DNA from 3 places in the Pseudomonas sp. Marseille-Q5115 genome. Region 3 is predicted to be linked to each of the others. Evidence: riboswitches for the same ligand, from Rfam matches in the RefSeq annotation. Region 3 holds a riboswitch; each other region holds the start of a gene.

Region 1 (9,476 bases), 1.1 Mb from region 3:
GATGACCTCGCCGCTTTCTCCCGCAACGGACCGTACCGCTTGCCCCTGCTGGCTGACAGCATTCTGGAGCGTGGCAAATCGTTGATCGGTACCCGTTATCGCTTCGGTGGTACCACTGAGAACGGCTTCGACTGCACTGGCTTCATCAATTTCCTGTTCCGCGAAGAAGCAGGCATGACCCTGCCACGCTCCAGTCGCGAAATGATCAACGTAAAAGCGCCGCTGGTAGCTCGCAACAATCTGAAGCCGGGTGATGTGCTGTTCTTCGGCACCACCGGCCGCCGCGGCCGCGTGAGCCACGCCGGCATCTACCTGGGCGACGACCAGTTCATCCATTCCAGCAGCCGCCGCAGTGGTGGAGTGCGGGTGGACAACCTGGGCGATAGTTACTGGAGCAAAACTTACATCGAGGCCAAGCGTATGCTGGCCATGGCGCCCGTTTCCGAGGTCGCCCGCAAGTAAGCCAGTCGGTCCATAAAGGGCAGCGACGAGCGGTCACGCTTTCGCTGCCCTTTTTTATGGAATACAGCGGGTTAAGCGCTATTCTTCATCGGCAGTCGAACTCGGAACCCCGCCCATGGCTTTCTCCCGTTTGCGCACTCTGGCGCTTGCGCCGCTTATCCTGCTTGCCGCCTGCGCAAGCCCTCCACCGCCCAAGCCCGCGCCGGTGGCGGTAGTGCCTCGCCCGGTTATTCTCGACCCCACCGACTATTCTTCGGTAAAGGCCGACGACGTGCTGTTCCGGGCCATTGGTTTGGTGGGCACGCCTTATCGCTGGGGTGGCAACACGCCTGATTCGGGCTTCGACTGTAGCGGCCTGATCGGCTTCGTCTACCGGGACGCTGCCAATATCGCCCTGCCGCGCTCCACCCGGGATCTGATTGCCATGCATGCGCCCAGCGTTGATCGCAACGCGCTGCGTTCAGGGGACCTGGTGTTTTTCTCTACCCAAGGCAATGGCCAGGTAAGCCATGCGGGGATCTATGTAGGGGAGGGGCGTTTCGTGCATGCGCCGCGTACCGGCGGCACGGTGCGGCTGGATTACCTCGACAAGCCCTATTGGCAGAAGGCCTACCTGGATGCCAAGCGGGTGATCCAGCCCGAGCGTTTGGCGCAAACCGCTACGCCATAACAGCCGGGGCGGCTGCTCACCGCCCCGCGAGTCCGCAATTACTGCCGCGTCACGCGCCAGATCTTGTTGCCCACATCGTCGGCCACCAGCAACCCACCCTTGTTATCGCCAATTACGCCCACCGGGCGGCCCATGGCTTCTTCCTTGTCATTCAAGAAACCGGTCAGCAGGTCCACCGGTTGGCCGGTAGGCATGCCGTTGGCGAACGGCACGAACAGTACCTTGTAGCCGCTGTGCGGCTTGCGGTTCCAGGAACCGTGCTGGCCAATGAAAGCGCCATGGTCGAAGGGCGCGGGCAGCTGGTTCGGTTGGGCAAAGGCCAGGCCCAGCGAGGCCGTATGCGGGCCCACCGCGTAATCCGGTGCGATTGCCTTTTGCACCATGGCCGCGTCGCCGGGCTCTACGCGCGCATCCACGTGTTGGCCGTAGTAACTGAACGGCCAGCCATAGAAGGCGCCGTCTTTTACTGAAGTAATGTAATCGGGCACCAGGTCGCTGCCGATCTCGTCGCGTTCGTTCACGGCGGTCCAGAGTTTACCGGTCTGGGGTTCCCAAGCCAGCCCATTCGGGTTGCGCAAACCGGTGGCGAACAGGCGCTTCTGCCCACTGGCTGCGTCTACTTCCCAGATCGCGGCGCGGCCTTGCTCCTGGTCCAGGCCGTTTTCCGCCACATTGCTGTTGGAGCCCACGGTCACATACAGCTTTTTGCCGTCCTGGCTGGCGATGATGTTCTTGGTCCAGTGATGGTTGAGCGTGCCGGCCGGAAGGTCTGTAACGGTTTCGCCGTTCCCCTCCAGGTGGGTAGCGCCGGGCTGATACTTGAAACGAAGGACTTTGTCGGTATCGGCAACGTAGAAGTCCTGCCCAACCAGGGTCATGCCGAACGGGGAATTCAGGTTCTGCAGGAACACCTCGCGTGTTTCGGCGATGCCGTCGCCGTCCTTGTCACGCAGCAAGGTAATCCGGTTCGGGCTGGGCACGCCCGCGCCGGCCCGGCCCATCACTTTATTCATCACCCAGCCGCGAATGCCTTTGCTGTCGTCGGGCTTGGGTGGCGAGTTGGTTTCAGCCACCAGTACGTCGCCGTTGGGCAGTACGTACAGCCAGCGCGGGTGGTCCAGGCCTTCGGCAAACGCGCTCACTTGCGTGCCGGGCGCTGCCTTGGGCTTCACCCCTTCCGGCCAGCCCACCGCTGGAGCAATGTTCACCGTGGGCATCAGGGTTTTGTTGGGCTCTGGCAGCTTGGGCGCCGGGCCAGTGCCATCGGACACCTGTAGCTTCGAGCTTTCGCCGCAGCCTGCAACGCTGGCGGCGATCAAGACGGTAAGGGCGAGGCGGGAGAAGGGCATGATCAGCTTCCTGGCAACCAAGGTATGTACCGTAGAGGCAGCGAGGCGGCGGAGGTTCAACATGTTTGATTGACGCTACCGGGCCAACCCCTTACCCTTCGCCGATTGTTTCAGGTGCCCGGGCGGCGTTCGCTTGCCAGGGTGAAACAGGGAAGCCGGTCAGCATCGGGCGGTTCGCCACGAGCAATGCCGGCGCTGCCCCCGCAACGGTAGATGAGTCAACGCTCGCGCATGGGCCACTGGGCAACCGGGAAGGCGCGCGAGTGGGGCAGCGCCCGCTCATGAGCCCGGAGACCGGCCTGAAACCCCTGATACGGTGCGAGCCCCGCCCGTTGATTAACAGATCGCCGCGCGGGTGAGAGCGGCACTGACGTCATGCTGCCCGCCCTTTGTGGCGTTGGCGCAGCGTTGGTGCGCACCCGCGAGCGAGCGGAGAGCAGCAATGAACGAATCCCCCGAGCGCGACGAGCGCCACCAGGCCCGCATGGCGCGGAAAAAAGCCGTAGTCGATGCCCGCATCGCCGCGTCCGCGGACGAGCGTGGTGTGCTGCTGGTATTGACCGGTAATGGCAAAGGCAAAAGCAGCTCGGGCTTCGGCATGCTGGCGCGTGCCTTGGGCCATGGTATGCGCTGTGGCGTGGTGCAGTTCATCAAGGGCCGCCAGACCACCGGCGAAGAGGCGTTCTTCCGCCGCTTTCCCGATGAAGTGAGTTTCCATGTGATGGGCGAAGGCTTCACCTGGGAAACCCAGGACCGCCAGCGTGACATCGCTGCCGCCGAAGCGGCCTGGCAGGTAGCCCAAGAGCTGCTGGGCGACCCCGCCGTGGATTTCGTGCTGCTCGACGAACTGAATATCGCGCTCAAGCACGGCTACCTGGACGTCGAGAGGGTGGTAGCGGACCTGAAGGCCCGTCCGCCGCTGCAGCATGCCATTGTCACCGGGCGCGCGGCGAAACCGGAAATGCTCGAAGCCGCCGACACCGTGAGTGAACTCGGGCTGATCAAACATGCCTTCCAGGCCGGCATCCGTGCGCAAAAGGGCATCGAGTGGTGAGTACGCCGCGCCACTGCCCAGCGGTACTGATTGCCGCTCCGGCCTCGGGCCAGGGGAAGACCACCGTGACCGCCGCGCTGGCCCGCCTGCATCGCAATCGCGGGCTGCGGGTGCGCGTGTTCAAGTGTGGCCCGGATTTTCTCGACCCCATGATTCTCGAACGCGCCAGCGGTGCCCCGGTGTATCAGCTGGATCTGTGGATGGTAGGGGCCGCGCAAAGCCGCCGACTGCTTTGGGAAGCCGCCGAAACCGCCGACCTCATTCTGGTGGAAGGGGTGATGGGGCTGTTCGATGGCACCCCGTCGAGCGCAGACCTGGCCATCGAGTTGGGTGTGCCGGTGCTCGGCGTGATCGACGGCACCGCCATGGCACAAACCTTCGGCGCGTTGGCGCTGGGGCTGGCGCGGTACCGCCCGGAGCTGCCGTTCGCGGGCGTGCTTGCCAACCGGGTGGGCAGTGAGCGCCATGGCCAGCTGCTGCGCGATAGCCTCACAGAAGGCCTGCGCTGGTTTGGTGGCCTGCCACGTGAACAAGCCATCGGCTTGCCTAGCCGCCACCTCGGGTTGGTACAAGCCAGCGAGCTCGAAGACCTGGACCGTCGGCTGGATGCGGCGGCACAAGCCTTGGCGGCCACCTGCGATGACGCCTTGCCGGCACCGGTCTGCTTCTACCCGCCGGAAAATGAAGTAGTGGCGCCGCTGCTTGCAGGCGTGCGCGTGGCGGTGGCACGAGACCAGGCGTTTGCGTTCCTTTATAACGGCAACCTCGACGCCCTGCGTGCGATGGGAGCAGAACTGCGGTTTTTCTCGCCCATCAGCGATACCGCGCTGCCCCCCTGTGACAGCCTGTATTTACCTGGCGGCTACCCGGAGCTGCACCACCAGCGCCTGGCTGCCAATACCGGCATGCTGGAAAGCATTCGTGCCCATCATAAAGCGGGCAAGCCGTTGCTGGCTGAATGCGGTGGCATGCTCTACCTGCTCGAAGGCCTTACGGATGTAGATGGCGAGCGGGCGGCGCTGCTTGGCCTGATGCCAGGCGAGGCCACGCTGCAAAAGCGCCTTGCCGCGCTGGCCCTGCAGGAAGTGCAGCTGGACGAAGGGATCCTGCGTGGCCATACCTACCATCATTCATTGACTACCACGCCATGGGAAGCGATTGCCCGCGGGCGCAGCCCCAACGGCGGGCGGGGTGCCGAGGCGGTGTACCGTTGCGGCAGGCTCACGGCCTCCTACGTACATTTTTATTTCCCTTCGAACCTGGCAGCGGCCGCGGCACTGTTACAGCCCGGAGGCCCGGCCCATGACTGAGCACGCCTTCAGCGAGGCGGAGCGGGCGGCGGTGTACCGCGCCATCTCGGAACGCCGGGACATGCGCCATTTCACCGGTGGTGAAGTAGCCCCCGAGGTACTCCACCGCTTGCTTGCCGCCGCCCACCAGGCGCCGAGCGTGGGCCTGATGCAGCCGTGGCGGTTCATTCGCATTCGCCGCCCTGAATTGCGCGAAGCCATCCATCAGCTGGTAGAAACCGAGCGGCTGAACACGGCCCAGGCCTTGGGTGAGCGCTCGGACGACTTCATGAAACTCAAGGTGGAAGGCGTGCGTGATTGCGCCGAACTGCTGATAGTCGCCTTGGGCGATGGGCGCGAGCAGCATGTATTCGGCCGCCGTACCCTGCCGGAGATGGATCTGGCGTCGTTGTCATGTGCCGTGCAAAACCTGTGGCTGGCGGCCCGCGCCGAGGGCCTGGGCATGGGCTGGGTGTCGCTGTTCGATCCCGAGCGCCTCGGTGAATTGTTGAACATGCCGGCCGGCGCCCGGCCCATCGCGGTGTTGTGCCTCGGGCCGGTCGCTGATTTTTATGCAGCGCCCATGCTGGTGCTCGAAGGGTGGGCGCGCGAACGCCCATTGCATGAATTGCTGTTCGAGGATACCTGGGGGGCACAGCCGTGAGCCTGGCCCTTACGTGTGTTGCGGCAGTAGCCTTGGACGCGCTGCTGGGGGAGCCACGCCGCTGGCACCCTTTGGTGGGCTTCGGCAACCTGGCCCAGCGGCTGGAGCGGCGCTTCAATTCTGCCGGCCATGGTTGGCGCAGCCACGGCGTCACGGCCTGGCTGATGGCGGTGGTGCCGCCAGTGCTGGTACTGACGCTGCTCTCCTGGCTACCCGTGATTGGCGGCGTGGTGGAAGTGCTGGTGCTGTATTGGGCGCTGGGCTTGCGTAGCCTCGGTGAGCACCTGCAGCCCGTGGCTCGCGCATTGCGCGAAGGCGACTTGGCCAAGGCACGCGAGCGCGTAAGCCGGCTGGTCAGCCGTCACACCGACGCACTGGACGCTACCGGCGTAGCCAAGGCCGCCACCGAGTCCGCGCTGGAGAACGGCAGCGATGCGGTATTCGCCGCGTTATTCTGGTTTGTATTGGGCGGCGTGCCCGGGGTAGTGCTGTACCGCCTGGCTAATACCCTGGATGCCATGTGGGGCTACCGCAACGAGCGCTTCGAACGTTTCGGCTGGGCTGCCGCGCGCATTGACGACCTGCTGAACCTCATTCCAGCCCGGCTCGTTGCGCTCACCTATGCCGTGCTGGGCAAGACGGCGCTGGCGCTGCGTTGCTGGCGGCGCCAGGGTTCGCTCTGGGATAGCCCCAACGCCGGCCCGGTGATGGCCGCCGGTGCGGGTGCATTGGGCGTAGCGCTGGGTGGGCCCGCCATTTACCACGGTGAACTGCACGAGCGCCCACAACTGGGCGAAGGCCCGGAGCCGGATGCCGGGGCCATCGAGCGGGCCTGGGCGCTGGTGCAGCGGGGCGTATGGCTATGGCTGCTGCTCATTTGTATAGGGGGGCAATTCTATGCTTGAACACGGCGGGCGTTTGCAGGCCGCGGCGCGGGAGTTCGGCATCGAAGTCCCGGCCTGGCTGGACCTGTCCACCGGGATCGCGCCTTGGCCCTGGGCTATTCCGCCAATACCTGTCGCCGCCTGGGCTCGCCTGCCAGAAACCGACGACGGCCTTGAAGCGGCCGCCTGTGGTTACTACGGTGCCGAACAGGTGCTTGCGGTGGCAGGCTCTCAGGCCGCGATTCAGGCATTGCCGCGGCTACGTCGCAGCGGCAAGGTCGGCGTGCTGGCGCCGTGTTACGCCGAGCATGCCGAAGCCTGGCGCAAAGGCGGCCATGTGGTACGTGAAATCGGCGACGACGAGGTCGAGGGCTACCTGGACCGGCTGGATGTACTGGTGCTGGTCAACCCGAACAACCCCACCGGCCGCCTGTTCGAGCGTGAACGCCTGCTTGCCTGGCACGCTCGGCTTGCTGCCCGCGGCGGCTGGCTGGTTGTGGACGAAGCCTTCATGGATCTTACGCCGGCCTATAGCCTGGCTGCAGAGGCAAACCTGCCTGGCCTGATCGTGCTGCGCTCTTTCGGCAAGTTCTTCGGCCTGGCAGGGGTGCGCCTGGGCTTTGTGCTGGCCGAAGCCCGCTTGCTGGCCGGCTTGGCGGAACAGCTGGGCCCCTGGGCGGTGAGCGGGCCCACCCGTGTGCTGGGGCAAGCCTGCCTGCTTGATGACGCGGGCCATCGCCAGCAGGTCGACCGCTGTAATGTCGCCGCTGCCCGATTGGCGGCGATGTTGAGTGATCACGGCTGGCCGCCAGCCGGCGGCTGCGGGTTGTTCCAGTGGGTGCGCACCCACCAGGCCGAAGCCCTGTACCTTCACCTCGCCCGGCAGGGCATTCTGGTGCGGCTGTTCCGTGCTACGTCCAGCCTGCGCTTCGGCCTGCCATTCGAAGCCGCTCACTGGCAGCGGCTCGATGAAGGGCTTGCCGCGTTCAACAAGGAAACCTGATGGCTACGTTAATGGTGCAAGGCACCACGTCGGACGCAGGCAAAAGCACGCTGGTGACGGCGCTGTGCCGCTGGCTGCGCCGGCAGAACGTCACGGTGGCGCCGTTCAAGCCACAGAATATGGCCTTGAACAGCGCGGTAACCGCCGACGGCGGCGAAATCGGCCGGGCGCAAGCGGTACAAGCCCAGGCCTGCGGGCTGGCGCCGCATACCGATATGAACCCGGTGCTGCTCAAGCCCAACAGCGATACCGGCGCGCAAGTGATCATTCACGGCCAGGCCGTGGGCAATATGAACGCGCTGCGGTATCACGGCTACAAGGCAACCGCCATGCGCGCTGTGCTGGAATCCCATGCGCGCCTGAACGCAGCCTACCAAGTGGTGGTGGTAGAAGGCGCCGGCTCGCCCGCTGAAATCAACCTGCGCGCAGGGGACATTGCCAACATGGGCTTCGCCGAGGCGGTGGATTGCCCGGTGATTCTGGTGGCTGACATCAACCGGGGCGGGGTGTTCGCCCACTTGGTCGGCACCTTGGCGCTGCTCTCCGAACGCGAGCAGGCGCGGGTGAAGGGCTTTGTGATCAACCGGTTTCGTGGCGACCTGGCACTGCTCCAGCCCGGGCTGGACTGGCTGGAAGCGCATACCGGCAAACTGGTGCTGGGCGTACTGCCTTACCTGAGTGAGTTCCATCTGGAAGCCGAAGACGCCGTTGACAGTCGCCAGCCCGCCAAGGAAGGCGAGCTGCTGCGGGTGGTAGTCCCAGTGCTGCCGCGTATCAGCAACCACACGGATTTCGACCCGTTGCGCCTGCACCCGCAGGTGGCGCTGAGCTTTATCCGCCCGGGCGAGGCAGTGCCGCCTGCCGACTTGATCATACTGCCGGGCTCCAAGAGCGTGCGGGCCGACCTGACCCGGTTGCGGGATAGTGGCTGGGAAGAAGCGATCACTCGTCACCTGCGCTACGGCGGCAAGGTGTTGGGGATTTGCGGCGGCTTGCAGATGCTGGGCACGCGCATCGCCGACCCCTTGGGTATCGAAGGCCCCGCCGGGAACAGCCAGGGCCTTGGCTGGCTGGCGCTGGAAACCACCCTGGCGGCGGAAAAGCAGCTGCGCAACGTGCAGGGTCGGCTGCTGTTCGACGATGCACCGGTGCGGGGTTATGAAATTCATGCCGGCGTGAGCGAGGGCCCGGATCTTGCGCGGCCCGCCCTGTGGCTGACACCTGGGCGCGGCGACGGGGCTGTGAGTGCTGACGGGCAGGTGATGGGTACTTACGTGCATGGGCTGTTCGAGGAGCCTGAGGCCTGCGCCGCCGTGCTGCGCTGGGCGGGATTGGAGGGCGCGACGCAGCTGGACTACGACGCGCTGCGCGAGCGCGACATCGAGCGGCTGGCCGACCTCGTTGAACAGCACATGGACACTGCCCGGTTGCGTGACCTGTGCGCGGGGGAGCCCTGACATGTTGCGACTGATTCTGGGCGGCGCTCGCTCCGGCAAAAGCCGGCTGGCCGAAACCCTGGCAACCGCCAGCGGCCTGGCCGTTACCTATATCGCCACCAGCGAACCCCGGGACGCCGAGCTGGACGCGCGGGTACGCCTTCATCAAGCGCGGCGCCCCGCTCATTGGGCACTGGTCGAGGAGCCCCTCGCATTGGCAAGCGCCCTGGCCAGCCATGCCGCCCCGGGGCATTGCCTGCTGGTGGATTGCCTTACCCTGTGGCTCACCAACTTGCTGATGCTGGACAGCCCTGAACGCATGGCCGACGAGCGCGACGCCCTGTTGGCGGCGTTGGCAGAGCTGCCCGGCGAAATCATTCTTGTGAGCAACGAGACCGGCATGGGTATCGTACCGCTCGGCGAGCTCACCCGCCGATACGTGGATGAGGCCGGTTGGCTTCACCAGGCCATCGCCGAGCGCTGCGATCAGGTAGTGCTCACCGTTGCCGGCCTTCCTCTTACCCTTAAAGGACCCACTCCATGACCACTGCCTGGTGGCAGCAGCCCTGCGCCACACCGCACGCACGCTTCGCTGAAGGCGCGCTTGAGCGCCAGCGCCAACTCACCAAGCCCGCAGGCTCCCTTGGCCAGCTCGAAGCCATTGC
Region 2 (9,476 bases), 380 kb from region 3:
AGGTCAGCAATCATCGTCACCTGCAGTTGCTGGAGCTGCGCTTGCGCCGCGCCTTCCTGCGCATCACTGGCTTCCAGCTGACGCTGGATACGGCCGAACAGGTCGATCTCCCACGCCATGTCCAGGCCCAGGTCATAGCGCTCAAGGTTCACCCGGTGATCGGTTTGCCCAGGCACTTGGGCGCGGCCCACTTCGCTGCTGGCGCGGCTGGTCACCACCGGTAGATCATCGTTGGCCACGTCGTCGCGAATCGCCCGCGCCGCTTTCACCCGGGAAAACGCCACGCGCAGGTCGCGATTGCCGGCCAGTGCTTCGCGCACCAGCTGATTGAGGGCCGGGTCGTCGAACTGCTGCCACCACAGGCTCTCGAAACGTGAACGGTCGTACTGCGCGTTGCCCTGGCCCTGCGCTTCGCTGAGGGCCGCTGGCGCAGGCTGGGGCGCCTTGTAATCAGGGCCAACCACACACCCGGCCAAGGCAAGTGTCAACAGCGCCGGGGCGAAACGGAACAAAGCGGTCATGGCTGCGCCTCCAGGCGAGCAGGGGAGTCGGCCGATGCGCGCGCAGCCTGGCGGCGCTCCACGAATCGGCGAATCAGGAAGAAGAACACTGGGGTGAGCAGCAGGCCGAAGAACGTTACGCCAAGCATGCCGGAGAACACCGCAACACCCATGGCATGGCGCATTTCAGCGCCAGCGCCAGTGGAAAACACCAGGGGTACCACGCCCATGATGAAGGCAAACGAGGTCATCAGGATCGGCCGTAGGCGCAACCGGCAGGCCTCCAGTACCGCGGCGAGCGGGTCCAGCCCTTCGAGCTGTTTATCCTTGGCGAACTCCACGATCAGGATCGCGTTCTTGCACGCCAGCCCCACCAGTACGATCAACCCGATCTGGGTGAAGATGTTGTTGTCGCTGCCCGCAATGATTACCCCGGCAATGGCCGACAACAGCGTCATGGGCACGATCAGGATCACCGCCAATGGCAGGCTCCAGCTTTCGTATTGAGCCGCCAGCACGAGGAAGGCCAACAGCACGCACAGCGGGAACACAAACAGCGCCGTGTTGCCCGAGAGGATCTGCTGATACGTCAGCTCGGTCCACTCGTAACTCATGCCATTGGGCAGCTCGGTGCGCAGCAGTTTTTCCATTGCGGCCTGGGCCTGGCCAGAACTGTACCCCGGTGCGGCGGCACCGTTGATCTCAGCGGTCACAAAGCCGTTGTAGTGCATCACGCGGTCTGGCCCGGCGGAATTTTCCACCTTGATCAACGTGGCCAGCGGGATCATCTCGCCGCGGTCGTTGCGCACCTTCAACTGGCCGATTTGCTCGGCGTCCAGGCGGAAGCGTTGATCGGCCTGCACGTTTACCTGGTAGGTACGGCCAAAGCGGTTGAAGTCGTTGGCATACAGCGAACCCAGGTACACCTGCAGCGTGTCGAAGATGTCACTGATAGCCACACCGTGGGTCTTGGCCTTGTCGCGGTCGATGTTGGCGTCTACCTGCGGTACGTTCACGGTGTAGCTGGTGAACAGCGCGGCCAGCTCCGGCACGTTGTGGCTCTTGGCAATGATGTTCTGGGTTTCCTTGAACAGCTCGTCATAGCCCAGGTTGCCACGGTCTTCTACTTGCACCCTGAACCCGCCGATCGTGCCCAGCCCCTGCACAGGCGGCGGCGGGAAGATCGCCATGTAGGCTTCCTCGATGCCGGCGAACTTGCCGTTGAGCGCGCCGGCGATGGCACTGGCGGATTCGCTGGGGTCCTTGCGCTCGTCGAAGTCCTTGAGGGCAACGAACACCACGCCGCTGTTTGGGCTGTTGGTGAAGCCGTTGATGGACAGGCCCGGGAAGGCGATCGCGTTGGCCACGCCCGGTTGCTCCATCGCCATGGTGGACATGCGCTTGATCACAGCTTCGGTGCGGTCCAGGCTGGCTGCATCCGGCAACTGGGCGAAAGCCACCAGGTATTGCTTGTCCTGCTGGGGCACGAAGCCGGTTGGCGTATTGGCGAAGCCGAACCAGGTGAGCACGATAAAGCCCGCGTACACCAGCAAGGCGATACCACTACCCCGGATCACCCGGCGCACCGTGCCGACGTAGCCATGGCTGGCTTTCTCGAACAGGCGGTTGAACGGGCGGAACAGCCAGGCCCCGAACAGCTTGTCCAGCACCCGCGAGAATCGGTCCTTGGGTGCGTCGTGGCCCTTGAGCAACACTGCGGCCAGGGCGGGCGAGAGGGTCAGCGAGTTGAAGGCCGAGATCACCGTGGAAATCGCAATGGTGAGTGCGAACTGCTTGTAGAACTGCCCCGTGAGGCCCGAGATGAATGCAGCCGGTACGAATACCGCGCACAGCACAAGCGCCGTGGCGATGATCGGCCCCGTCACTTCGGTCATGGCGCGATGGGTCGCGGCCATAGGGTCCAGGCCTAGCTCAATATTTCGCTCGACGTTCTCCACCACCACGATGGCGTCGTCCACCACGATCCCGATGGCCAACACCAGGCCGAACAGGGAGAGCGCGTTGAGCGAGAAGCCGAACATGTGCATCACGGCGAAGGTACCGATCAGCGACACCGGCACAGCGGCGAGGGGAATGATCGATGCGCGCCAGGTTTGCAGGAACAGCACCACCACCAACACCACCAGGATCAGCGCCTCGAACAGGGTGTGTACCACCGCTTCGATCGAGCCACGCACGAAGATCGTGGGGTCGTACACAATGCTGTAGTCCATGCCTTCCGGGAAGCTCTGCTTGAGCTCCTGCATCCGGTTGCGCACCTGGTTGGAAATGTCGATCGCGTTCGAGCCAGGGCGCTGGAAGATCGGGATCGCCACGGCGGGCTGGTTGTTGAGCAGCGAGCGCAGGGCGTATTGACTGGAACCCAGCTCCACCCGTGCGATGTCCTTCAGGCGGGTGATCTGGCCATCGGCGCCGGCGCGAATGATGATGTTCTGGAATTCCTCCTCGCTGACCAGCCGGCCCTGGGTGTTGATCGACAGCTGGAAGCTGCTGGCATTGGGGGCGGGCGGTGCGCCGAGCTGGCCGGCCGCGACCTGGCGATTCTGCTCACGAATGGCATTCACCACGTCGGTGGCGGTGAGGTTGCGCGAGGCGGTCTTGTTAGGGTCCAGCCATACGCGCAGCGAGTAATCCCCCATGCCGAACAGCTGCACGTCGCCCACACCGTTGAGGCGAGCGAGCTCGTCCTTGATGTTCAGCACCGCATAGTTGGACAAGTACAGCATGTCGTAGCGCTGATCGGGCGAGGTAAGGTGCACCACCATGGTGAGGTCGGGCGACGCCTTGTCCACCGTGATACCGATGCGGGTCACCTCTTCAGGCAACTTGGGCTCGGTCCGGGTCACACGGTTTTGCACCTGCACCTGGGCGTTGTCCAGGTCGGTACCCAGGGCGAAGGTGATCGTCAGCGTGAGCTTGCCGTCGGCGGTGGCCTGGGAGCTCATGTACAGCATGTTCTCTACGCCGGTGATGGCCTGCTCCAACGGGGAAGCAACGGTTTCGCCGATTACCTTGGGGTTGGCGCCCGGGAAGTTGGCCCGTACCACCACGGTAGGCGGCACAACCTCGGGGTATTCACTGATGGGCAGCTGGAACAGCGAAATCGCCCCGCCGATCAGAATCAGCAACGAGAGCACGGCGGCGAAGATCGGCCGTTTGATGAAGAAGTCGGAAAACGTCATGGCGCTGATCCTTTAGCCGCGTGGGTTGGCGGTGCTTGCCAGTTTCTGTTGGGGAGCGTTGGCGGGCCGGTTATTCGCTTCCAGCGCCTGGCGCTGGCTGGCGAGCGCGGCGAGGGTTTCACTGCTGGCCATGGGCACGGTTTGTGGGTCGACCGTGGAGCCCGGGCGCACGCGCTGCAGGCCATTGACCACAATGCGGTCGCCCTTGGCCAGGCCACCTCGCACGATGCGCAGGCCTTCGAGTTTCGGGCCAAGTTCGACAGAGCGGTAAGTCGCCTTGTTGTCCTTGTCCATTACCAGCACGAACTTCTTGCCCAGGTCGGTGCCTACGGCTTCATCCTTGATCAGCACGGCTTCATACACGCCGCTGCCTACCAGCTTGAGCCGTGCGTACAGGCCTGGGGTGTACTGCCCATCTCGGTTGTCGAACACGGCGCGGCCACGGATGGTGCCGGTTTGCGGGTTCACCTGGTTGTCGAGGAAGTTAAGCTGGCCCAGGTGGCTGTTGCCGTCCTCGTTGGACAGCCCCATGTACACCGGTGCCGCGCTGCTTACCCGGCCATCGCGGGTGAGCTGGGTGTATTTGAGGAAAGCACGCTCGTCGGCGTCGAAGTAGGCATACACCTTGTCAGTGGACACTACGCTGGTGAGCAGGCTGCTGTCGGCGCTCACCAAGTTGCCGGCAGTGATCTCGGCCCGGCCCACGCGGCCACTGATAGGCGCGGTGACACGGGTAAAGCTCAGGTTGAGGCGGGCGAGGTCCAGTTGGGCCTGGATCGCGGCCACCCCGGCGCGGGCGGCGAGTGCCGCACTGTTGCGGCCGTCCGCCAGCTCCGCAGAGATGGCATTGGCGCTGCGCAGGCGTTCGCCACGGCTGGCTTCGTTCTCACTGTTGGCGGCATTGGCCCGGGCTTGTTGCAGCTGGGCTTCCAAGCGGTGCACCTCGGCCTGGAATGGCCGCGGGTCGATCTGGAACAGCAGGTCGCCCTTTTTCACCAGGGCGCCCTCGGTAAATGCCACGGTGTCGATCTGGCCCGATACGCGCGGGCGGATCTGTACGGTTTCCGGGGCCTCGAGGCGGCCAGTGAACTCGTCCCATTCATTCACCGGCTGATCCAGCACTTCGGCAACGCTTACCTTGGGGGCCTGCGGTGCTTGAGCGGTTTCAGGCGCTTTGCCGCAGGCGGTGAGCACAGCGAGCGCCAGCACGGCCAAGGGGTAATGCAAGGGTTTGAATGACTGTTCCATGAGAAGCCCGCCCATTATGTTTATCAGGATGGACGGATTCTGGCGACACGCGGGACCATCGACGAATCGAATGGTTCGAAGGTAACTATCATTGCCAGTGATTCAGGTTATTCAAAAAATTTCTGAGCCACACCCTTGTAGACCCGGCGCCGCCGGGGAACCGTTAGCGGCCTTGACCGCCCCTACGCGCCAGCGGTTTCCAAGGCCCAATCCATGAACATCCGCACGGCAGGCAACCGCTCGCGCCCTGGCAAGCAGCTGAGCCGATAGGTAGCGGCAGGCAGCCGCAGGTGCGGCAGGTACGGCTGCAGCAAACCCTTGCTCACGCTGTCAGCCACCAGCACGTCGCTGGCCAGCACTAGGCCGTGGCCGGAGATGGCCGCCAGCAGCCCGTGCTGTTCATCGGCATAGGAGCGCCGCCCGGGCCGTGACAGCCAGTGCTGGTGCTGGGCCATGGCGCACCATTGGGGCCAGTCGGGCGTACCCGGCACGCTGCTGGCCCACGGCATGTCGATCAGTACCGGGGCCTGGGCGACCGACGGCGACCAACCGTGCGGGGTATACACCGCGAAGTGCTCTTCGAACAGCGTGACCTGGTACAGGTCCGGCTCGGGATTGAAGGTCGCCCGAATAGCCAAGTGCACTGAAGCATCCCGGGCCAGGTCGGTCAGCGCCTCGGCCGTTTCCACGCGCACGTTCAAGTGTGGGCAGCGTGCGTAGAAGTCGCCCAGGCGTGGGATCAGCCACAAGCTGGCAAAGGCTGGGGTGGTGGTGATCACCAAGGTGTTGGTGGCTTCATCCGGCAGCAGCGGTAGCACGGCGCCGTTGAGGCCCACAAACGCCTGATGAAGGCCCGCGTGCAGCCGCTTGCCTGCATCGCTCAACCGCACCCCCTGGCCAGTGCGCTCGAACAGTAAGGTGCCCAACCACTGCTCCAGGGATTTGACCTGATGGGAAATGGCCGCCGGGGTGACCGACAGCTCTTCCCCGGCGGCGGCGAAGCTGCCGAGCCGGGCGGCGGATTCAAAACCGCGCAGGGCGGTGAGAGGAAGGTGGGCAAACACCGGGTTTAGCCTCATTAGGGGTGGGTCAAATCTACTTGCTTGCACCGCCGGGCTCAACCATCGAAGCTGCGCGCACTTTCAGGGGAGTTTTGACCATGCAAGGCGCGAAACGCAAAATCGTCCAGGCGGTGCTCTACGAAGCGGGCGCTCTGATATTCGTGGCACCGGCGCTGGCCCTGCTGTTCGGCCAAGGGATGGGGCACTCCACCGTGCTATCGGTGGTGATAAGCACCGTTGCGCTGGGCTGGAACATGCTGTTCAACCATCTGTTTGAGGGGTTCGAGCGCCGTAGGGGCTGGCACGCACGTACGCCCTTCAGGCGGCTGCTGCATGCGGTGGGCTTCGAAGGTGGCCTTACGGGCATTCTCACCCCGGTAATGGCCTACGGCCTAGGCGTCGACCTGGTCACCGCTTTCCTCACTAATGTAGGGCTGTTCGCCTTCTTCTTCATTTATGCCTACGGGTTTCAATGGGTGTTCGACAAGGCCTTCGGGCTGCCACGGCAAACAACGTTCAACCCCGGCGCCTGCCCCAGCGCGGATTGACCTCTGGGCCGGCACTGCGTAGGCTTGCCCCCTCGAGGTGCTTCCAGGGGCAATGCCTGCTGAAGCTAAGATGGGAACGCGGTAACAAGCCGCGGCTGCCCCCGCAACTGTGAGCGGTAAAGCCTGGCCAATGCCACTGCCTTCGGGGCGGGAAGGCGCCAGGCCGCCATTGGGCATATTGCCCGGGGCGCCGCAAGCCAGGAGACCTGCCTCGTGCCGATCCTTTTATTCAACCGGGCGGGGTGATCCGGTGCGAACCTGCCCAGGCGCCGCCTGCGGTGCCTTCGCGCCTGCCCGCCACAGTGCCAGGGCCACCCATGAAAACGCTCAGCAAGCTCCCCGTTACCATCGTTACCGGCTTCCTTGGGTCCGGTAAAACCACGCTGCTTCGTCACATTCTCGATAACGCCGAAGGCCGGCGCATTGCGGTGATCGTGAACGAGTTCGGCGAGCTGGGCATCGATGGCGACCTGCTCAAGCAGTGCAGCATCGGCTGCACCGAAGAAGAGGCCGTAGGGCGCGTGTTCGAGCTGGCCAACGGTTGCCTGTGCTGCACCGTGCAAGAAGAGTTCTTCCCGGTGATGCGCGAACTGGTACAGCGCCGCGGCACCCTGGACCACATCCTGATCGAAACCAGCGGCCTGGCGCTGCCCAAGCCGCTGGTGCAGGCCTTCCAGTGGCCAGAGATTCGCAACGCGTGCACCGTTGACGCCGTGATCACGGTAGTGGACGCACCCGCGGTGGCGGCCGGTACCTTCGCCGCTTTCCCTGACGCCGTGGACGCGCAGCGCCGGCAGGACCCGAACCTGGACCACGAATCCCCCCTGCACGAGCTGTTCGAAGACCAACTGGCCAGTGCCGACCTGGTGATCCTGAACAAGGTTGACCTGATCGATTCGCAAGGCCTGGAGCGCGTGCGCGCTGAAGTGAGCGAAGAGCTGCCGGCCGCGGTGAAAGTGGTCGAAGCCAGTGCCGGGCAGCTGCCGTTGGCAGTATTGCTGGGCCTGGGCGCCGAATCCGAAGCGCACATCAATGGCCGCCTTACCCACCATGATCAGCACCATGATGGCGAAGAAGCGGACCACGACCATGACGCCTTCGATTCCATCTGGGTCGAGTTGCCGGAAGCGCCAGAAGCTGCGTTGATGGCGGCGCTCGACAGCGTGGTTCAGCAGCACGACGTACTCAGGGTGAAAGGCTTTGCCGCCATCCCCGGCAAACCCATGCGTTTGCTGGTGCAGGGCGTGGGCAGCCGGTTCGATCGGCATTTCGACCGGCCATGGGCCGCGGACGAGGCCCGGGTGAGCCGGTTGGTATTGATCGGCCAGGCGCTGGACGGTGCCGTGCTGCGCGATGAACTGACCCAAGCATTGCGGGGCTGACCGATGCACCTGCTACGCACCCAGCCCGGCGGTTTCGTTCCGGACGACAGCATTGCCGACCTGGGCCAGAGCCCGGCCGAACTGGTGATCCTGTGCAGCGGCGATTCCCATCTGGCCCTGCTGGCCGAAGCGGCAAACGGCCTGCCGGGTGACTACCCGAGCGTGCGCCTGGCCAACCCGATGCAGGTTCAGAACCACGCCTCGGTGGACCTGTATGTGGACCAGGTGCTGCGGCACGCAAAAGTGATCGTGTTGTCGCTGCATGGCGGCGTGGGCTATTGGCGCTACGGCGTTGAGCAGCTGGCACAGCTGGCGGGGCAGGGCGTGCTGATAGTCGCGGTGCCCGGGGACGACCGGCCAGACCCGGAGCTGGGTGCGCTGAGTTCCGTAACGGCCGAAGTCGCCCAAAGCATCTGGCAGTACCTGCGCCAAGGTGGCATGGGTAACGCCCGCTCGCTGTATGCCTACCTCGCAGCACAATTTTTCCCTCAGGCACTGGCGCAGCCCCTGCCATGGCAACCGCCCGCGCCGCTGCCCCGAGTGAGCCTGTATCACCCGGTATCCGGCACGACAAACCTCGAGCAGTGGCAGAGCTGCTGGCAGCCCGGCGCCGTGGTGCCGGTGGTGTTTTACCGCTCGCACCTGCAGGCCGCCAATACGGCGTTCATCGATGCCTTCTGTGACGTGCTTGTCACGGCGGGGTTGAACCCGATGCCGGTGGCGGTGGCCAGCCTGAAGGAAGCCGAATGCCTCGCGCAGCTTGAAGCCTGGATGGATGAAGCCCAGGCAGCGTTGGTGATCAATACCACAGGCTTCGCGCTGGCCAGCCCCGATGCCCCTCGGCAACGCCCGTTGCGCCGCGACATACCGGTGATCCAGGCCATTTGTGCCCAGGATAACCAGCCCATGTGGGAAGCGAGCCCTCAGGGCCTGGGCCCGCGGGACCTCGCCATGCATGTGGCATTGCCCGAATTGGACGGGCGCATCATCAGCCGGCCGATCAGTTTCAAGGACCTGGCCTGGCGCAGCGAGCGCAGCCAGAGTGACGTGGTGTGCTACCGCGCGCACCCCGAGCGTATGGCATTCGTGGCGCAGCTGGCGGCTCGCTGGATTGCCTTGGGCCGCACACCTGCGCATGGCAAACGCGTGGCGTTGATACTGGCCAATTACCCGACGCGGGACGGCCGCATCGGCAATGGCGTAGGCCTCGATACCCCCGCAGCCGCCTTGAATATCCTTCGCGCGATGCAGGGGCAGGGGTATGCCGTAAGCCAGCTGCCCGAAAGCGGCACCGCGCTGATTCAGGCGCTGCTGGGCGGCGTGAGCAATGACTTGGAGCACCTCGACGCCCGCCCTTGCGCTCAAAGCCTTGAACTGGGCGCGTACACCAAGGCGTTTCTGAGCCTGCCTGAAGCCTGCCAACAGGCCGTGACCGATCGCTGGGGCGCACCCGACGCCGACCCGATGTTCCGTAGCGGGCGGCTGATGATCGCCGGCCTGCGGTTCGGCGAAACCTTCGTCGGCATTCAGCCAG
Region 3 (9,476 bases):
GAGCACCACGTCTTCTACCCGGTCGCGCAGGGCGGCGGGGATTTCGTCGTAGATTTCCAGCTGGCCTGCGTTGACGATACCCATGGTCAGGCCATTGCGGATCGCGTGCAGCAGGAACACTGAATGGATGGCTTCGCGCACTGGGTTGTTGCCACGGAACGAGAAAGATACGTTCGACACGCCGCCGGAAGTGAGCGCGTAGGGCAGGTTGTCGCGTATCCAGCCGCAGGCGTTGATGAAGTCCACGGCATAGTTGTTGTGTTCTTCGATGCCCGTGGCGACCGCGAAGATGTTCGGGTCGAAGATGATGTCTTCAGGCGGGAAGCCCACCTGATTCACCAGGATGTCGTAGGACCGCGCGCAGATTTCCACCTTGCGCTTCTCGGTATCCGCCTGGCCGTCCTCATCAAACGCCATCACCACCACAGCGGCGCCGTAGCGCTTGCACAGGCGCGCATGGTGGATGAAGGCATCCACACCTTCCTTCATGCTGATGGAGTTGACGATGCCCTTGCCCTGGATGCACTTGAGGCCTGCTTCGATCACATCCCATTTGGAGGAGTCGATCATGATCGGCACCCGGGAGATGTCCGGTTCGCCCGCGATCAGGTTGAGGAACGTCAGCATGGCCTTTTGGGAGTCCAGCATGCCCTCATCCATGTTGATGTCGATCACCTGGGCGCCGGCTTCCACCTGTTGCAGGGCCACTTCCAGCGCTTCGGTGTAGTTCTCCTCGCGGATAAGGCGAGCGAAACGTGCCGAGCCGGTGATGTTGGTACGCTCGCCGACGTTCACGAACAGTGACTGCCGATCAATGGTGAACGGCTCCAGGCCCGACAGCCTGCAGGCCCGTGGAATGTCTGGAATGGCCCGCGGTGGGTGCGCGGCCACGGCCTTGGCAATGGCAGCGATGTGGGCGGGGGTGGTGCCGCAGCAGCCACCGACGATATTGAGGAAGCCGCTGCGGGCAAATTCCTCTACGGTTTCGGCCATTTGCTCCGGGGTTTCGTCGTATTCACCGAAGGCGTTGGGCAGGCCGGCGTTGGGATGCGCCGATACATGGGTATCGGCCTTGTTGGACAGCTCTTCGAGATAAGGGCGCAGTTCGCGGGCGCCCAGCGCGCAGTTCAGGCCCACCGAAATAGGGTTGGCATGGCGTACAGAGTTCCAGAACGCCTCGGTGGTTTGCCCGGAGAGCGTGCGACCGGAGGCGTCGGTGATGGTCCCCGACAGCATGATCGGCAGCTCGAAGCCGAGCTCATCGAATACGACTTGTACCGCGAAGATCGCCGCCTTGGCGTTCAGCGTGTCGAAGATGGTTTCGATCAGGATCAGGTCCGCGCCGCCCTCGATCAGCCCGCGCGTGGCCTCGGTGTAGTTTTCCACCAATTCGTCGAAGGTAACGTTGCGGTAGCCAGGGTTGTTCACGTCCGGGGAGAGTGAACAAGTGCGGCTGGTAGGGCCCAGCACGCCGGCAACGAAGCGGGGCTTGTCGGGCGTTTGCAGGGTTTTGGCATCTGCCACACGCCTGGCGACACGGGCGCCTTCAACGTTCAATTCATACACCAGCGTTTCCATGCCGTAGTCGGCCTGGGAGACGCGCGTGGCATTGAAGGTGTTGGTTTCCAGGATGTCCGCGCCGGCATCGAGGTACGCCGCTTCGATCTCGGCGATCACGTCCGGGCGCGAGAGCAATAACAGGTCGTTGTTGCCCTTGACGTCGCTGGGCCAGTCCGCGAACCGTTCCCCACGGTAATCGCTTTCCTCCAGCTTGTAGCTCTGGATCATCGTCCCCATGCCGCCATCGAGGATCAGGATGCGGGATTTCAGCGCGTCGTTGAGGGCAGTGAGGCGAGCTTGGCGGTCAGTCATGGAGAAGGGCTCTGGTACGGGCGGTAAAGCCAGCGATGATAGCAAACCTGAGAGGCTTTACATCATGCCTGGCCTTTGCATGAATCTCGCTCATGTTCACGCATGCCGAATATCTGAGCGAAAGATGAAACTTCCGACCTTTTCAGCCTGGTGTCAGTCCCAACTATGAAGTCGCGCCTGAAGGCGCGGGAGTGATTCGAAGGCAAAGGTAACCCTGATGTTGATTTCGATACAGGCACTACGCGCGATCGCGGCATGGATGGTGGTATGTCACCACTTCATGCAGATCTTCTTCAATTTTCAAGCCGCGGGCCCGGTAGGGCACCTGTTCGCTGCAAAAGGGTCGGTCGGGGTAGATATTTTCTTCGTCATCAGCGGGCTGGTGATCTACCTCTCTACTTACGACAAGCCGATGCAGGCGCGAGAATTTCTGCTCAACCGCGCCATCCGCATCATTCCAGCGTACTGGTTCTATACCGTGGCCATGGGGTTACTGCTGTACCTGGCCGGCCACTATATGCCGCACGGGGCCGTGAACTGGCCCACATTTATCCTTTCGCTGCTGTTCATACCCGCTGAAAACCCCGGGGGCTATGGCCTGTACCCAACCTTGAACGTGGGCTGGACGCTGAATTACGAGATGTTCTTCTACCTGGTGTTCTCGTTGGCATTCCTTGCCCCTCGCGCCTGGCGCGCTGTATTCGTGGCAGTCGCCCTGGTGGTGGGTAGCGAGGCCTTCAGCCGGTTGGGGTGGTCCGGGCGCTTCTATGCCAACAACATCGTGTACGAGTTCTTGCTGGGTATCGTCCTGGGCATCGCCTGGCGCCGGGGTTGGATTGGCAAGGGCTTATGGCTGCCGCTCGGGATCATCGCGGCGAGCTGTACGATGATCTATCAGCTCGAGCCTACCAACCGGCTGCTGAACTGGGGCTTGCCGAGCGCAGGTATCGTGGCGGCGTGCCTGGCGCTGGAACCGCGGTTCTCTCATAGCAAGGTGCTCAAATCTCTCGGCGACTGCTCGTACTCGGTTTACCTGGTGCACCTGCTGGTGCTGTACGCAGGCTGGTTCATCTATGAACGCCTGGGTGTGAACCCCTATCTGGTGTTTGGCGCGTTCTGTGTCCCGATGATTCTTGCTATCTCATGGCTGAGTTACCAGTGGCTTGAAAAGCGCTTGTACCACCGCATGAAAGCCTGGATTGCCGGGCCACGCGCCACGTCGGCCCCGACGCTTTCCCGACAAAATTACTAGGACTTTCTCCACGGCCCGCTTTGCCGTAAACTGCGCGCAAGTCTGTGAGGAACCTACATGAGCGCCATAACCATTACCGACGCCGCCCAGGATTACCTGGGCGACCTGCTGAACAAGCAGAACACACCGGGCATCGGCATCCGTGTCTTCATCACCCAGCCCGGCACCCAGTATGCGGAAACCTGCATCGCCTACTGCAAGCCTGGTGAGGAAAAGCCCGACGATACCCCGCTGGGCCTGAAAAGCTTCACGGCCTGGATCGACGCCGTGAGCGAGCCCTTCCTCGATGCCGCCGTGGTGGACTACGCCACCGACCGCATGGGCGGCCAGCTGACCATCAAGGCCCCCAACGCCAAGGTGCCGATGGTCAATGAGGACAGCCCGATCAACGAGCGCATCAACTACTACCTGCAAACCGAGATCAACCCTGGGCTTGCCAGCCACGGCGGCCAGGTCACGCTGATCGAAGTGGTGGAAGACGGCGTGGCAGTGCTTCAGTTCGGTGGTGGTTGCCAGGGCTGTGGCCAGGCGGACGTTACCCTGAAGGAAGGCATCGAGCGCACACTGCTCGAGCGCATCCCGCAGCTCAAGGGCGTACGGGACGTGACCGACCATACCAACCGCGAGAACGCTTACTACTGAGTAAGTTTGTGGGCAGGGCGAGACGTGCTTCGCGGGCTGGCGCCAGCGCCTGCGGCGGGCAGGGCGCCAGAGGTCATTCCGCCCTGTACAGGTGCGCCCGCCCGGCGCGGTAGAGGGCGGAATCTTCGAATACTTCATTGCCCAGCACCTGGCCGACCAGAATTAGCGCCGTGCGCTTGAACGCCTTGGCTTGTGCCTTGGCGACGATATCGCCCAGCGTGCCCGTCACGTAATCCTCATCCGGCCAGCTGGCTTTGTGGATGACAGCGATAGGGCAGTCCCCTCCATAGTGGGGCACCAACTCCTCCACAATAGCCGAAAGATGGCTTACCCCGAGATGGATGGCCATGGTCGCGCCATGCCGGGCCAGGTCCTGCAGCGCTTCGCCGGCGGGCATTGGCGAGCGGGTGCCGTAGCGGGTAAGGACCACAGTCTGGGAAATACCGGGCAGGGTAAGCTCAGCGCCCAGCAGGGCAGCACAGGCCGCCACGGCCGTTACGCCGGGCACGATCTCGTAGGGAATGCCCTGCGCTCGCAGGCAACGGATCTGCTCGCCGATCGCGCCATACAGGCTTGGGTCACCGGAATGCACCCTTGCCACATCCTGGCCCTTGGCGTGGGCGGCCCATATCTCTTCGATGATGGCCTCCAGGTGCAGCTCCGCACTGTTCACCACCCGTTCCGCGGTGTGTTGGGCGAGCAGTGCTTCGGGTACCAGCGAGCCGGCATAGATGATCACCGGGCAGCTGCGGATCAGCCGCTGGCCCTTGACCGTGATCAGGTCCGGGTCGCCGGGGCCGGCGCCAATAAAATAGACGGTCATTGCAAAAGCCTTTGTCCCGGGAACGGTTGAACAGTTTTCATGTTGAAGCCAGCGCCACGGTGGCCTGGTGCGAACACTGGCGGGTGACCAGCAGGCGAGGCGGCAGCGTACTCAGCGTTTGGCAGTGGGCGAGCGCGGCGCTTTCCGCTACGCCATGGCAACCAGTATGGCGCCAGCTCACCTCCGAGCGTTGGCTCAAGAACGGTTCGAATGGCGCGAGGGCGGCGGCAGAGTAACCGCCGAGGGGCAGCATCAAGCGCTCGGCCAAGGCCAGCAGCCCGGGTTCATCCAAGCGGCGCTCGAACGTCGCGATGCCACACAGCTCAGTTGCGAGTGCACCGGCTAGCGCCAATGCCTGATCGAGCAGCCCTTGCAGTTCCGACTCAGTGCAGCCCTGACGGCAGCCGAAACCAGCCACCAGCCAGGCGCGCGTACTCACCGGAGTCAGGCCTGCGGGGCGCGACGGAACAGCCAGGCACTGGCCAGGCCAAGCGCCAGCCAGAACACCACGTTGATGGCCTGTGCGGCCCAGCGGAACTGATGTTCGAGTGCTTCAGGCGCCAGGCTTTCATGGGATGGTGGTTGAGGGGCGCCGATGATGTGGGGGATTACCAGCAATGCCGCACCCGTGATTTTCAGCAGCCAGTTCGGGGAAAACACCATCAACGCCAACGCGACGGCAGTCGACGCCGCCGTACCGATCCACCACAGCTGACGCGAAGTCAGGTCTGCCGCCGCGGTGCCTGGTAACTCGGGCGGCAGCCCCAGGGTGGGTGCAAGCGTGAACACGGCATAACCGGCCAAGCCCCACAGCAGCCCTTCTGCCGTGCGCCCGGGTGCACGCAGGGTGTACAGGCCGGCCAGCATCAGGGCAAAGCCCACCGCGACCACCAAATTGCCGCCCGTGGTGGACAACAGGCGCTGCCAACCGTCCTCGGGTTCCCAGGCCGCGGCTTCGTGCCCATGCTCATGAGCGCCGGCACTGGGCCCCCCGTGGTCATGGGTAGCCGGTGCCGCGGTCTCGTAGGTTTCAGCCTGAAGAATCAACGGGCTGAGCCACAGGCTTTGCATGAAGGTGAGCAACAGGGCCGCGAACAGGCCGGCGAAGCCAGCGGTGCGCAGAATACGCGTCATCATGAACACGCCCTCAGTGGCAAGGGAAAGCCGCGCTGTGGCGGGTGTCATGGGCGGCATTGTGCACGGCGGCGATGTGTGAGAAACCGGCGAAATACACCAGCCCGGCGCCGAGCAGGGTAGCCAGGCACGCCGCCGTTACGCGTTGCGCAAGGGTGGAGGCAGGACGGGTGATAACGTGGCTGGCAGTATGGGCGGACATGGCGCTTCCCTCGGGTGAGTGACGGACAGGCGCCGAGCCTCCGCATTGCGGAGATCGGACAGCCCGCCCACCGCAGGTGTCAATGATATCGATCGGGCCGGTCTCCGGGCTTGCGAGGGGCGGGCAGAGGCCGACCGGTTCGTTCCCCCTTCCCATGCCTGCGCACAGTGGATTGGAAACGCACTCGCTTACCGTTGCGGGGGCAGCACCGGACTGGCCTTGCGGCGCACCGGTTTCCCGTTTCACCCTGCGAAGGGCACCCGAACGAAAGGCTTAAGGAAAGCATGCCAGGGTAGGAACGTCAAATCGAAGGTGCTTGGGTCGGCACCTGCGCGCAAAAGCAAAAGCCCCGGGAAGGCCGGGGCTTTGGGTGCAACGCGGTGATCAACCGTTGGCGCGGTCGTCGTAGCCGCCTTGTTGCAGGTATTGCACCTTGTGCAGCTCACCTTTGCTGTCCTGGTAAACCATGGTCACCGGTACCACGCCGCTTTTGTTGCTGACGTCGGTCTTAGAGATAACTTTCTGGACATCCAACTGCATGCCGTAGTGGTAGGTTTCAACCGGCAAGTTAGCGGTAACGGCGCGGTCGGCACCATCCTGTGCAAAGGCGCCAGTGGCGAATACAGCGGTCAGGGCGGCGATTGCGAATGCGGTTTTCATGTTCGTGTCCTCGGTAGGTGATGAAGTGGCTTTTCGTTGGGGTTAGTAAACCGCTTCACGCGTCGTTCGAGAAATTGAACACTGTGCTGGCAACAATCACCGTTTTTGATAATGGCGCCAGCCGCTCTACGCAGCGGGTTCTGGCGCCTGACGGCCCATTTCAAATATGCAATGCATGCCCCAGCGCCCGCATTGCGGCTTCCTGCACCGCTTCGCCCAGGGTGGGGTGGGCATGAATGGTACCGGCGATGTCTTCAAGCGTGGCGCCCAGCTCCAGCGACTGGCTGAAGGCAGCCGCAAGCTCGGAAACACCCGGGCCCACGGCCTGCCAGCCGAGGATCAGGTGGTCATCCTCGCGCGCTACCACCCGCACGAAGCCGGTGGTAGCGCCCAGGGTCATGGCACGCCCATTGGCGGCGAAGGGGAAGCTGGCAACCAGCGCCTGCCCGCCGGCCTGCTCTGGCGTAAGCCCCGCGACCACGATTTCCGGGTCGGTGTAGCACACCGCCGGGATCGCCCGGGGCGTGAACGCTCGGCGGTGCCCCGCAATGAGCTCGGCCACCATCTCACCTTGCGCCATCGCCCGGTGAGCCAACATGGGCTCACCCGTTACATCGCCGATGGCCCACACATCGGTCATGCTGGTACGGCAACAGGCATCTACCTTGATAGCCCGCCCAGCCATGGCCAGATCAAGCGCTTCCAGCCCGTAGCCTTCGGTGCGAGGTGCGCGCCCCACCGCCACCAGCACCCGGTCAGCCTCCAGTGTTAGTGGCTCGCCGCCAGGCCCGCGCACGCTCAAACATTGTGCTCCGGCATCGTAAGCCTCTACCGCATGGCCTTCGAGAGTCGCGATGCCCAGTTGCTTCATCCGCTGGGCAACCGGTTGGCTCAGTTCGGCGTCGTAGGCAGGCAACAGCCTGGGCTGCGCTTCGATCACCGTGACCTGCGCGCCCAGCTTGCGGTAAGCGATGCCCAGTTCCAGGCCGATATAGCCGCCGCCAATCACCGCCAGATGGCGGGGCAGGCTGGAAGGGGACAGCGCAGCAGTGGAGTCGAGGACCGCCCCGCCCAGCGGCAGGCTCGCAAGCGTAACGCTGCGCGAGCCGGTGGCCAGCACCAAGTGCTTGCAGTGGATACGGGTGTCGCCTACCTGCACCGTTTTGCCGTCCACCAACGTGCCACGGCCGTGGACCACCGTAACGTTGTGCTTTTTCAGCAAGGCGGCTACGCCGCTGGTTAGCCGGTCGACCATGGTGTTTTTCCAGCCGACGGCGCTGGCAAGGTCCAGCTGCGGGTTTGAAGCGCTGACGCCGAACGGCGTGGGCTCGCTCACCTGATGAAAATGCTCGGCGACATGGATCAACGCCTTGGAAGGGATGCACCCTACGTTCAAGCAAGTGCCGCCCAATGCTTCAGCCTCCACCAATACGGTGGGTATGCCCAACTGCCCGGCGCGAATGGCCGTGACGTAACCACCCGGGCCGCCGCCCAGGACCAAAAGTTTTGTTTCCAGCGTGTGCATGGTCGGGCCTTATTCGATGAAGAGGGTGGCAGGCTGTTCGAGGAGCTGGCGTACCGCCTGGATGAACCGGGCAGCGTCCATGCCATCCACCACCCGGTGGTCGAACGAACTTGAGAGGTTCATCATCTTGCGGATCACGATCTGGCCATCCACTACCATTGGCCGCTCGACCATCCGGTTCACCCCCACGATGGCCACTTCCGGCAGGTTCAGCACTGGCGTGGAAACAATGCCCCCCAATGCGCCGAGGCTGGTGAGGGTGATGGTCGACCCCGAGAGGATTTCCCGCTCTGCCTTGCCGTGGCGGGCCGCTGCTGCGATGCGGGTGATTTCATTGGCATTGCCCCACAGGTCCCGCTGTTGGGCATCGCGTAGCACGGGTACCAGCAAGCCGTGGTCGCCCTGGGTGGCGATCCCTACATGCACCGCGCTGTGGCGGTCCACCACCTGTTCTTCGTCGTTGTACCGAGCGTTGAGCTGGGGGAAATCGCGCAACGCCACCACCAATGCGCGTACCAGCAGCGGCAGCAGCGTGAGCTTGCCTCGCACCTCGCCCCATTTACCGTTAAGTTGCTGGCGCAGGGCCTCCAACGCGGTAACGTCTATCTCCTCCACATAGCTGAAATGCGCGGCGCGCCGAGTGGCCTCCTGCATACGCTCGGCGATCTTTCGGCGCAGGCCGATCACCGGTACCGCCTGTACCTGGTCCTCGGCGGCGCAAACGGGCCCCTTACCCAGCGGCTGCTGTGCGGCGTCCAGGTCTGCGTGAACGATCCGCCCCGCCGGGCCGCTACCTTTGACGGCAGCCAGGTCGATCCCGGCCTCCCAGGCGCGCTTGCGCACGGCCGGGGAGGCCAGCGGGCGCTCGGTGGTTACCTCGGGTTCAGGTGCTTTGGCCACTACCTCTGGCGTAACGCGTGGCTGAGGCGGCGCAGAAACTGCCGGAGCGGGCTGAGGCGCCGCAGGCGCAGTCGCCGTGGCGAGCTTGAGATTGCCGGCACCTTCAACTTCCAGGCGGATCAGCTCACTGCCAACAGCCATGGTCTGCCCCGGCGTAGCGCCCAGGGCGACAACCTGGCCAGAAACCGGGCTAGGGATTTCCACAGTGGCCTTGTCGGTCATCACATCGGCCAGCACCTGGTCTTCAGTGACCGTATCGCCAACCTTCACGTACCACTCCACCAGTTCCACCTGGGCGATGCCTTCGCCAATGTCGGGCATCTTGATCACATGCTGGCCCATCAACGCACCTCCATCGCGCGCTTGAGCGCCGCGCCCACTCGGGTGGGGCCGGGGAAGTAAGCCCATTCCTGAGCGTGAGGGTAGGGGGTATCCCACCCCGCCACCCGTTCGATAGGCGCCTCCA

The links. A riboswitch is a leader RNA that binds a small molecule or an ion and turns the genes downstream of it on or off. The one in region 3 is predicted to bind cobalamin.
Region 1: it holds a riboswitch for cobalamin, as region 3 does, so the genes downstream of both, cobO (cob(I)yrinic acid a,c-diamide adenosyltransferase) here and LG385_RS10525 (CbtB domain-containing protein) in region 3, are expected to answer to the same signal.
Region 2: it holds a riboswitch for cobalamin, as region 3 does, so the genes downstream of both, cobW (cobalamin biosynthesis protein CobW) here and LG385_RS10525 (CbtB domain-containing protein) in region 3, are expected to answer to the same signal.

The regions. Positions count from the first base shown of each region.
Region 1 covers NZ_CAKAKI010000001.1:1,167,601-1,177,076, forward strand. Annotated here, with positions in the region: gene LG385_RS05615 (C40 family peptidase) at 1-462, shown strand, start outside; gene LG385_RS05620 (C40 family peptidase) at 578-1,132, shown strand; gene LG385_RS05625 (PQQ-dependent sugar dehydrogenase) at 1,171-2,481, opposite strand; cobalamin riboswitch at 2,577-2,799, shown strand; gene cobO (cob(I)yrinic acid a,c-diamide adenosyltransferase) at 2,924-3,535, shown strand; gene LG385_RS05635 (cobyrinate a,c-diamide synthase) at 3,532-4,845, shown strand; gene bluB (5,6-dimethylbenzimidazole synthase) at 4,838-5,488, shown strand; gene cbiB (adenosylcobinamide-phosphate synthase CbiB) at 5,485-6,393, shown strand; gene cobD (threonine-phosphate decarboxylase CobD) at 6,386-7,375, shown strand; gene LG385_RS05655 (cobyric acid synthase) at 7,375-8,832, shown strand; gene cobU (bifunctional adenosylcobinamide kinase/adenosylcobinamide-phosphate guanylyltransferase) at 8,834-9,355, shown strand; gene cobT (nicotinate-nucleotide--dimethylbenzimidazole phosphoribosyltransferase) at 9,352-9,476, shown strand, end outside.
Region 2 covers NZ_CAKAKI010000001.1:1,889,243-1,898,718, forward strand. Annotated here, with positions in the region: gene LG385_RS08825 (efflux transporter outer membrane subunit) at 1-521, opposite strand, end outside; gene LG385_RS08830 (efflux RND transporter permease subunit) at 518-3,703, opposite strand; gene mexE (multidrug efflux RND transporter periplasmic adaptor subunit MexE) at 3,716-4,951, opposite strand; gene LG385_RS08840 (LysR substrate-binding domain-containing protein) at 5,134-6,015, opposite strand; gene LG385_RS08845 (PACE efflux transporter) at 6,111-6,560, shown strand; cobalamin riboswitch at 6,579-6,789, shown strand; gene cobW (cobalamin biosynthesis protein CobW) at 6,878-7,942, shown strand; gene cobN (cobaltochelatase subunit CobN) at 7,946-9,476, shown strand, end outside.
Region 3 covers NZ_CAKAKI010000001.1:2,266,064-2,275,539, reverse strand. Annotated here, with positions in the region: gene metH (methionine synthase) at 1-1,872, opposite strand, end outside; gene LG385_RS10550 (acyltransferase family protein) at 2,090-3,124, shown strand; gene nfuA (Fe-S biogenesis protein NfuA) at 3,182-3,766, shown strand; gene cobM (precorrin-4 C(11)-methyltransferase) at 3,840-4,589, opposite strand; gene LG385_RS10535 (cobalamin biosynthesis protein) at 4,627-5,028, opposite strand; gene LG385_RS10530 (CbtA family protein) at 5,034-5,726, opposite strand; gene LG385_RS10525 (CbtB domain-containing protein) at 5,737-5,925, opposite strand; cobalamin riboswitch at 6,003-6,204, opposite strand; gene LG385_RS10520 (DUF2790 domain-containing protein) at 6,310-6,585, opposite strand; gene lpdA (dihydrolipoyl dehydrogenase) at 6,746-8,110, opposite strand; gene LG385_RS10510 (dihydrolipoamide acetyltransferase family protein) at 8,120-9,352, opposite strand; gene LG385_RS10505 (alpha-ketoacid dehydrogenase subunit beta) at 9,352-9,476, opposite strand, start outside.